One region of the Bradyrhizobium sp. B039 genome, then DNA from elsewhere that is predicted to be linked to it. Evidence: riboswitches for the same ligand, from Rfam matches in the RefSeq annotation. Region 1 holds a riboswitch; the other holds the start of a gene.
What was found. A riboswitch is a leader RNA that binds a small molecule or an ion and turns the genes downstream of it on or off. The one in region 1 is predicted to bind cobalamin.
Positions count from the first base shown of each region.

Region 2: it holds a riboswitch for cobalamin, as region 1 does, so the genes downstream of both, metE (5-methyltetrahydropteroyltriglutamate--homocysteine S-methyltransferase) here and AAFG50_RS15230 (TonB-dependent receptor) in region 1, are expected to answer to the same signal.

Region 1 covers NZ_CP152416.1:3,267,224-3,271,790, forward strand. The annotation lists gene cobF (precorrin-6A synthase (deacetylating)) at 1-144, shown strand, start outside; gene cobT (nicotinate-nucleotide--dimethylbenzimidazole phosphoribosyltransferase) at 155-1,207, shown strand; gene AAFG50_RS15225 (histidine phosphatase family protein) at 1,214-1,786, opposite strand; cobalamin riboswitch at 1,859-2,061, shown strand; gene AAFG50_RS15230 (TonB-dependent receptor) at 2,174-4,519, shown strand; gene AAFG50_RS15235 (PepSY domain-containing protein) at 4,532-4,567, shown strand, end outside.
Region 2 covers NZ_CP152416.1:7,417,068-7,421,634, reverse strand. The annotation lists gene AAFG50_RS35275 (thermonuclease family protein) at 1-2, opposite strand, end outside; gene AAFG50_RS35270 (hypothetical protein) at 1,137-1,862, opposite strand; gene AAFG50_RS35265 (hypothetical protein) at 2,208-2,498, opposite strand; cobalamin riboswitch at 2,850-3,052, shown strand; gene metE (5-methyltetrahydropteroyltriglutamate--homocysteine S-methyltransferase) at 3,153-4,567, shown strand, end outside.

The DNA.
Region 1 (4,567 bases):
GGTGCCTATCTCGGCATGCCCGATCAGATCATCATGTCCGGCGCGCTGGCCGAGGTGGGCCCGCGCATCGCCGCGCTGCGGCAGGAGGCGCGCGAGCGGCACGGCTGGATCATGGACTGCTACATTCTCAAGCGCAGGCCGTAAGCGAGGCAGCATGCTCCCCGAATGGGTCTACCATAAGTGCCCCGAAATCTCCGCGGTCCATCGCGAGGCGGCGATCGTGCGGCAGGCGCAACTGACGAAGCCGACCGGCGCGCTCGGCCGGCTCGAGCAGCTCGCGATCGAGCTCGCGGGCCTGCAAGCGACCGAGCAGCCACGCGCGGCACGCGTGCCGATCATCATCTTCGCGGGCGACCACGGCATCGTTGCGCAAGGCGTGTCGGCCTATCCGCAAGCCGTGACCATCGCGATGATGGCGAACTTCGCCTCGGGCGGCGCCGCGATCTCGGTGCTGGCGCGTGAGTTGGGTTCGCACCTGGAAGTCGTTGACGCCGGCACGCTGGCGCAAGACGAGATGATAGGCATCGTCACCGACAAGCCGCGCAGCGGCACGCGCGATTTCAGCGTCGAGGCTGCGCTCACGCCTGCAGAGCTGGCCTTCGCCTTCGAGGCCGGCGAGCGTGCGGTTGCGCGCGCGGCAGCCGGCCAGCCCGATCTTCTGATCTTCGGCGAGATGGGCATCGGCAACACCACGACCTCGGCGGCGATCGCGGCGAGTCTGCTCGGCGTGAGCGCCGAGGAGATCGCGGGCAGCGGCACCGGCGTCGATGCCGCCGGCCGTGCGCACAAGGTGCGCGTGATCGATGCCGCGATTGCGCGTCATGGCGTTGCGGCTGCATCGCCCGAAAAAATCCTGTGCGCCGTCGGCGGCCTCGAGATCGCGGCCATCTGCGGGGCCATCATCGCGGCCGCGCAGCGCCGCATTCCCGTATTGATCGACGGCTTCATCGTGTCGGTCGCGGCGCTGGCGGCCGTGCGCCTCAATCCGTCGTGCCAGCCTTTCCTGCTGCCCTCGCATCAATCGGCGGAGCAGGGGCATCGGCTGGTGCTCCGGGCACTGAACGTGCAGCCGCTGATCAGCCTCGATCTCAGGCTCGGCGAGGGATCGGGCGCCGCCATCGCGCTGCCGCTGGTGCGATCGGCCTGTGCGCTTCACAACGGCATGGCGACGTTCGCGCAGGCCAATGTGCCGGATCGCCCGGCCTGATCGGGCTCACACCACGCGCTGATTGACCGACACGACGCGCCAGCCGATCGCGAGCCGGTCGATCCTGGTGAGCGACAGCGGATCGATCACGAAGCGCAGGGCGGCTTGCGGCGCAAGATCCAGCGCGATGCACAGTGCGGCGCGGATTGTGCCGGAATGCACGACGAGCGTAGCTGGCCCGGCTCCGATCCGTGACAGGCCCAGGTGGACGCGCGCGACCTGATCTTCGAAGCTTTCGCCGCCCGGTGGTCTCAGGTGCGCAGGGTCGCTCCAGAATTGCGCGTAGGCTTCGCCGCCGCTCGCGGCGAGTTCGTCATGTCGCCGGCCGGTCCAGTCGCCGAAATCCTGTTCGCTGAAGTTGCCCACCAGATCCGGTTCGAGCCCCAGCGCGCGCGCCGTCTCGACCGTGCGCCGCGACGGGCTGGCATAGCTCGCAGAGTCCCGCGGCAGGCGCTGCCGCAACGCCTGCAGTTGCGCGCGATCGCCGAGATCGGCGGGCGCGTCCGGCGCGTGAATCGTCCCCGCGACGCCGTCGACGGGTGCATGGCGTATCAGCCAGAGGAAGGTCTCGCCTTCCATGCTTATCTCCAAGGAAGTTGGTCGCTGTGGCAATAACGCCGCAACTGCCACATTGACTCTGTCTCGATCGTAATCCTAGATGCTCGCGACGGTTTCCCCCGAGAGGGGATGAAAAGGGAATGCGGTGCGGGGATGTTTCCCCAATGCCGCGGCTGCCCCCGCAACTGTAAGCGGATAATCCTTCGTCAGAAGCCACTGGGTCCTCGGTCCCGGGAAGGCGACGAAGTGGTGACGACCCGCGAGCCAGGAGACCTGCCGTCAGCCGTGGTCACACGCGAAGATGTCGGTCGGGGAGTACAGACATTCGGCTTCATCGGACGGCTGAAAGGCCAAAGGTGAGACCTCGTTCGCTGTGACGTGCCACTGACGTCATACCGAGGTCCCGCTGTGTCTTCTATCCGTATTGTACGGTCGCGTTTCCTGCTCGCCTCTGCTGCTCTCACGTCGTTTACAGTCGCCGATCTGCCCGCCGCGCTGGCGCAGCAGGTCCGCGAACCGCTGCCGCCTGTCGAGGTGTCGCCCGCCCAGTCCCGTAAGCAGGCCAAGCCGGCTGGCCGGGACGCGCAGAGCGCGCGCCGCGCGACGCCGCGGAGGCCAGCGGCCGCATCGGCGGCGCCCAAGCCCGCCGTGCCAGGCGAAGCGGCGCCAACGCCGCTCAACAGCAATGCGGTGGCCGAGAGCGCCTCGCGTCTCGGCCTCACCGTGCGCGAGACGCCCGCGACCGTCGAGGTGATCTCGGCCGAGACCATGCGCGAGCAGGGCTATCGCATCGTGTCCGAGGTGGCGCAGGGCGCAGTCGGCGTCACCTCCGGCGACGCGCCGGGGGAGCCGGCGGGCTTCTCGATGCGCGGCTTCACCAACAGCCAGATCAACACGCTCTACAACGGCATCAAGATCGGCCCGCAGAACATGACCTCGCGGATCATGGACACCGCCAATCTGGAGGCCGTCGAATTCCTGAAGGGCCCGGCCTCGCTGATCTCGGGCGAGGGCGCCGCCGGCGGCTCGATCAACCTCGTCACCAAGCAGCCGCACACCGGAGCGATCCGCAACGAGGCAGACTTCTCGTACGACTCCCTGAACTCGTTCCGCGCGCATTACGGCTCGGGCGGCAGCACCAACGTTCAGGGCCTCGACTACCGCTTCGACATCAGCCGCTCCTCGCTCAACGGCTTTGTCGACGACACCAACACCAAGACGCTCGACGTGTCCGGCCAGCTCAACTACCGCATCTCCGACAGCCTCAAGGTCTGGGGTGCGATCGAGTACCGCGAGGATCGCGGGAAGGCCTATTGGGGCGCGCCGCTGGTGCCGATCGCTTTCAGCGGCTCGCATGCGACGACGGGGATTGTTTCCGGCACCTACTTCAACAGGACCGACCTCGGGGCCGTCACGATCGACGACCGCACCTTCAACACCAACTACAACGTTCTCGACAACCGAAACGTAGCGCAAGAGGTCTGGTTGCGCGGCGGCTTCGAGCTGAAACTGGCGCCGGACCTGACGCTGAAGAGCCAGGCCTATGGTTACGGCGCGGAGCGGTCGTGGTTCAACAACGAGATCGAGGCGTTCGATTCCACGAAAAACCAAGTGTATCGCGAGCGCTTCTATGTCGCGCACAGCCAGCGCCTTGTCGGCAATATCACCGACCTGATCTGGGACACGAACATCGCAGGCTTCGACAACCGGCTGGTCACGACGCTGTCGTCGAGCTATCTCGACTTCGTCAGGCCAGGCGCGGCGAAATTCCCGAACGACTATGTTCCGCTGGTCGATTTCGATCGTGGCTATTACGGACTGCTCGCGACCAAGCAGCAGACCGCGCGCATCGACAACGAGGCGCTGTCGTTCGAGGACCGGCTGAAGCTGACGCGGACCTTCGCGCTGATCGGCGGGCTGCGCGTCGAGCATATCGGGCTCGACCGCAACTCGACCGACGAGAACGGTCTGGTGAACGCGGGCTTTCCGTTCACCAAGGACTGGGCGCCGGTGACGGGACGCATCGGCTACACCTGGGAGGCCGTTCCGGGCCTCACCTTCTTCAGCCAGTACGCGACCGGCGCTGATATCTCCGCCAACAACATCTTCCTGCTGCTGCCGACCCAGCCGCTGGACCTCACGACCGCGCGGACCTACGAGACCGGCGTCAAGCACCTGTTCTGGGACAACCGGGCGGAGTGGTCGTTCTCGGCCTACGACATCCTGCGCAAGAACGTCTATGCGGCGGCCGGCGGGCAGGCGCTCAATATTGCGGGACGGCAGGAGTCGAAGGGCGTCGAGCTCGCCGCCTCGGTGCGGCCGATCGAGCCCCTTCGACTGTGGGGCAACATCGCTTATGTCGATGCGCGCTATGCCGACTACAATTTCGTCGGCGGATCGTTCTCGGGCAACACGCCGCCGAACGTGCCGCGCATCGTTGCCAATGCTGGCGCCTCGTACCGCTTCTTCACGCCGTGGCCGGTTGAAGTCGGCATCACCGGCCGTCATGTCGGCGACCGCTACAATACCGATGCCAACACGGTGACGATGAAGGCGTATACCGTCGCCGACGTCTATGCCTTCGTCGACATTCCCAAGACGGTATTCAACGCGGTCGATCAGGCTCGCCTGACCTTCCGCGTGCGCAACATCGCCGACAAGCGCTACGCGATATGGGGCGATCCGTTCTATCCCGACCAGATCCTGCTGGGCGCGCCGCGAACCTATGAACTCTCGGCCGCATTCAAATGGTAGGGCGCTGACCACATGATGGGTGCGATCGTCCTGCTGCATCGCTGGCTC
Region 2 (4,567 bases), 4.1 Mb from region 1:
ACCGACAATAACCTTTCGCTCCTGATCCACGTTTCACGCACGATACGGTGCCGATACATTCGACTGCTTGACAGCATTATGTGCGTTATTCCGCCGGCATTTCCGAGCGCTCTATGAGCGCTTCGCCGGAACGCGAACCTACGGCCTGACGCTGCGTAAGGATCAAGTGATTTCTTCGGGGCGGGCGGCGGTATTCTTCGAGCATCGGCTCTCTCACTAGGACCGCGCTGTACCCTCCACCTGAGGGGGAAATCCTCGCGGGCGGGCCGAACGGGCGATGCTGAACAAACCCGAACCCCGGAATGTTGTGTTTTGCAAAAAAGGAGACCGACTATGAAGCGCCGGCGCTCGCGGTGGAGTCAGGCGTTGAGGAGCAACCTTGTTCTGGTCGGCCACGGCTCCCAGCGGCAATCTTGCCGCTGCCGACGGTTCTGCGATGAAATTTCGCATTTCACACGAAAAGATGTGAAAAATCTTGTCTGGCTCGCTCTGACCGATTTAGAAGAAGACGCAATGGAGTTCAGCGTAGACGCCCGCGCATAACTTAGCTCCTTGCGCGAGCAAACCGCGCAAATCCGATGCCTTTTCCGCCCGGCAGGATGATCGTTGATGTCGACCAGGGCAGGTGGAGCACAGTTATAGAAGTGTTTTCCATGCTTCGAAATCCGGATCTATGACGTGCAGACGAATGGGTGCCAGATAAGCTAGGGCCGAGCCAGTCTGGTCCTCGACGTTCTTGCGTACGGCTCTGAGCTTCCCGGTCTGCACGCTCCGAAATGCGCAAGCGCCCAGCGGTATGCTGGGTTGCTACCGGTGAACGGTTTCCGGTAACTTCCTCGCCGGCTTCGTCTCAGCACTCATTTCCTGGTGCCTTCGACGTTGCTACGCAAACTGATGTCCTCACACCGGGTGGAGTGAAGGCGGGAAAACCACATCTCGCAAGCTCGTGCGCGCCGCTGACACTAGGCGGAACAAACGGAATCGCGCGGCCCGACCTTCTTGCGACGGGACGGACTGCTGCGAGAAAGGCACCCGGACCGTTGCGGATGCTAAAACAAAGCAAGTGTAGAGCGCGTATGTCTTGCAATAGGTTCGAGGCGCTCCGCCACTGCGGCAAGATGTTGCTCTGCGGCGGTTTACTCAGGCCTTGGCTCTCCTAAGTCTTCCTCTTCTTTTGGCTCGGTGCGTTGGAACCAGGAGCCAGGGGGAAATTTCGCGATGCGTTTGGCAAAGGAGGATTGTGGCTCCCAATCCTGTCCTTCTCTCTTCTCGAAAGTGATGACCCCGTTGTGTGTAAAATAACGTGGTCCTTGGATACTACAATTCACCAAGAGCAGAACGCGCCACACGCCACCCTTCTCGGCCGGTTTATCATTCCGCTTCGGTAAGTAGTCCACTCCAACTGGTTCAATGATAGTGCAGCGGCCCTGCCGCAGAAGATCGCCGAGCCGGCCTTGCGGGGTAGTCACAAAGTTGAAGTTGGCCGGATCATGCAGAAAGCGAAGATTTGCGTCCCTTTCGCCATCTGCGACTTCACTGGCGATTAGGGAGAGCGCCAGGGCGCGCCAGCCCAATTCCATCGGCTTCGCATAAGTCGACGCAAGTTCAAGCGTGCCGTCGAGGGCGATCTTCCAGGCGATAACGTACTGTTCGTCCGATTTGTTGTCCCGGTGTCTGGTCCACGAAACGAAAATAAAGTCGTTTTGGCCAAGTTCAACAACGCCCCACATTTGAGGCACGAACTGTGCCACCTTCGAGACATTGGAGATAATTTGTTCTATCGTCTCACCATCTTGCGCTCGCCAAGTTGACTTCAGTCGTTCGACCAGGGGACTGTCGCTGGCCCGAATATTATTGCTCATGGCAGCCGGCCAGGCGAGGCAGATTAAAAATCCGACCACGCTAAGCCATAGCGCGGGTCTTCCAGGCATTCTCTTCATAACCCTCGGCCTATCGCGTTTCATCCAAATATCTTGTGAAGCAGGCAACCTCGAACCTGCTATGCCATCGCAAGAAGTTTACGGGGATGCACCCGCTAGCTGTCCCGCGCGAGCAGGCGCTCCCCTCTATGTCATGCGCAGCTAACTTCCCCGGCAGCGACTGCGTCAATTGGCTGAGCTGGACCTGCCCAGAGGAGGAGACTGGGCATTCCGAGGGTCTGCATTCTTCGTGCCAGGCAATAGGCGGAAAATTTCACGGAGTTTGTGTCACTCTTGTCGACTTTCCGACCTTTGCATGTTTTCGATGTTTCTGTTTGGCGTATCCGCCGCAGCTTGTGCATCCATGTCCCGCACCGGATATTTAGCAGAAGAGTTGAACGCCTCGATGCCGGATGCCTGTGGACGGAAGTGGGTTTGCCGCCATTGAGCTGTGTGGTTCGCTATCGTGCCGCCCGCGTTCGAGCTGCGTGATTGCCAAGCACCAAGCCGGCTTGATCCCAGCTCTGAAGTCTGGGTGGCACGCAAATCAACCCCTCGCCAGTTGCTAAATTTCGCCACGTGCCTTGGCCTATTCGCCGCAGATCCTTTAGTTGAGCGAAGAGCTGGCTAGCTGAGGTGCTGGGCGAACCTCTGGAAATCGCAAAGCCGCATTGAAAGCGCTCTGATATAACGTCGGTACTCCCGCCGGCAGGCTGCTTCTGTCCCTTTCATCAATTTAGCGTGCGGCTCCGCCTCAAGGCAGCTCCGATGCTTATCCGGCATCTGAGAAGGATATGTCTGATTATGGCATCTCTGATGAGAGAATGTTTCTAGATGGTGAAGTCACAGAGATGCACGGTCATTCGGCTAGCGGATGTCGCAGATTAGCTTGCACATAATCTGAGAGGTTGACGGAAGAGTTCTCCTGCCGATAATCCAAGTCGTCGAGGTTCTCCGGTTCCCATTGATCCGGAGCTAAGAGGGAAGCCGGTGCAAATGCCGGCTCTGCCCCCGCAACTGTGAGCGGCGAGCCGCTGTCCGACGATGTCGCTGAAGCCTGCACGGCTTCGGGAAGGCCGGACAGCAGCGATGACCAGCAAGCCAGGAGACCGGCCCCGACAATATATTGGTCCACGGGCGGGGTGTCTCGGTGGTGCGCCAAGCAGCCGTCGCACGCGCGACTTCTCCTGCCTGCGTCCGCCATGGCCTTTGTCCCCAACAGGGGTTAACGCTATGTCTCCTCTCTCTCTTCCAGTTGCTACGCTCGGAACGCCACGCATCGGCCCAAGGCGTGAGCTCAAGCTCGCTCTAGAAAGCTACTGGGCTGGAAAGATTAGTGAACAGCAGTTGCACGAAGACGCATTCGGCCTACGCGCAGCGAACTGGGCTCGTCAAAAATCGCTCGGCGTCACGATCATTCCGTCAAACGACTTCTCGCTGTATGATCAGGTGCTCGATACAAGCGTCATGGTTGGCGCAATCCCGGAGATCTACGCCGCGAACGGAGAATCCGTTTCGCTCCAAACGTACTTCGCCATGGCCCGCGGATCGCAATGCGGCGAGCAGGATGCGAGTTGCGCCCAGAGCCCGCGGGGATCTGGCGTGCCCGCGCAGGAAATGACCAAGTGGTTCGATACCAACTACCACTACATGGTTCCTGAGTTTTACCGGGGACAGGCGTTCAGACTGTGCTCTCGCAAACCCGTCGAAGAGTATGAGGAAGCGAGGGCTCTTGGCTTTCAGACCCGCCCTGTCCTGATCGGGCCGGTCACATTTTTAAAGCTCGGCAAGAGTACCGATAGTGCGTTCCAGCCCCTCTCTCTCCTCGATGATCTGATACCCGTCTATATCGACCTTCTGCATGAATTAGCCAAACGAGGGGCAAGTTGGGTCCAGTTTGACGAGCCCTGCCTGGTCCTTGATCTGGATGAGGCGGCGCGAAATTCGTTGCTGCACGCCTATAACCGGTTCGCAAAGGAGGGACCCGCTATCAAGATCATGCTTGCGAGCTATTTCGGCGCCCTAGGCGACAATCTGGATACTGCCTTGAGCCTGCCAATTTCCGGTCTGCACGTCGATTTGGTTCGAGCGCCAGAACTATTGGATCAGATCGTTGCTGACGGCCGAAGTGATCTCGTCATGTCGCTCGGTGTCATCGACGGCCGGAATGTGTGGCGGTCGAACTTGCCGTCGCTCCGTCAGCGGCTGAAGCCCTCGATTGCGAAGCTTGGCAGGCACCGTGTACAGCTCGCTCCATCCTGCTCGCTGCTTCACGTGCCGGTCGATGTTGAACTCGAGACCGGGCTCGCGTCCGACGTCAAGAGCTGGCTTGCTTTCTCGGTTCAGAAGATGCGTGAGCTTGCGATCCTGGCGCGGGTACTCGCAGGCGACCAGAATGTTGGGCTAGCTCTTGCCGAGTCGGAATGCGCTGCGACTGCCCGCCGGACCTCGCCGAAGATCCATAATGCCAACGTCGCTGTCCGAATGAGGGCGATCGATCAGACGATGCGCCAGCGCGCCACCCCGTTTGCCCGTCGTTCCGAGATCCAAAGGGAACGCTTTGGACTACCGGCTTTTCCCACCACGACGATAGGATCGTTTCCGCAGACCACAGCGGTGCGAAATGCTCGCGCGGCGCATGCGCGAGG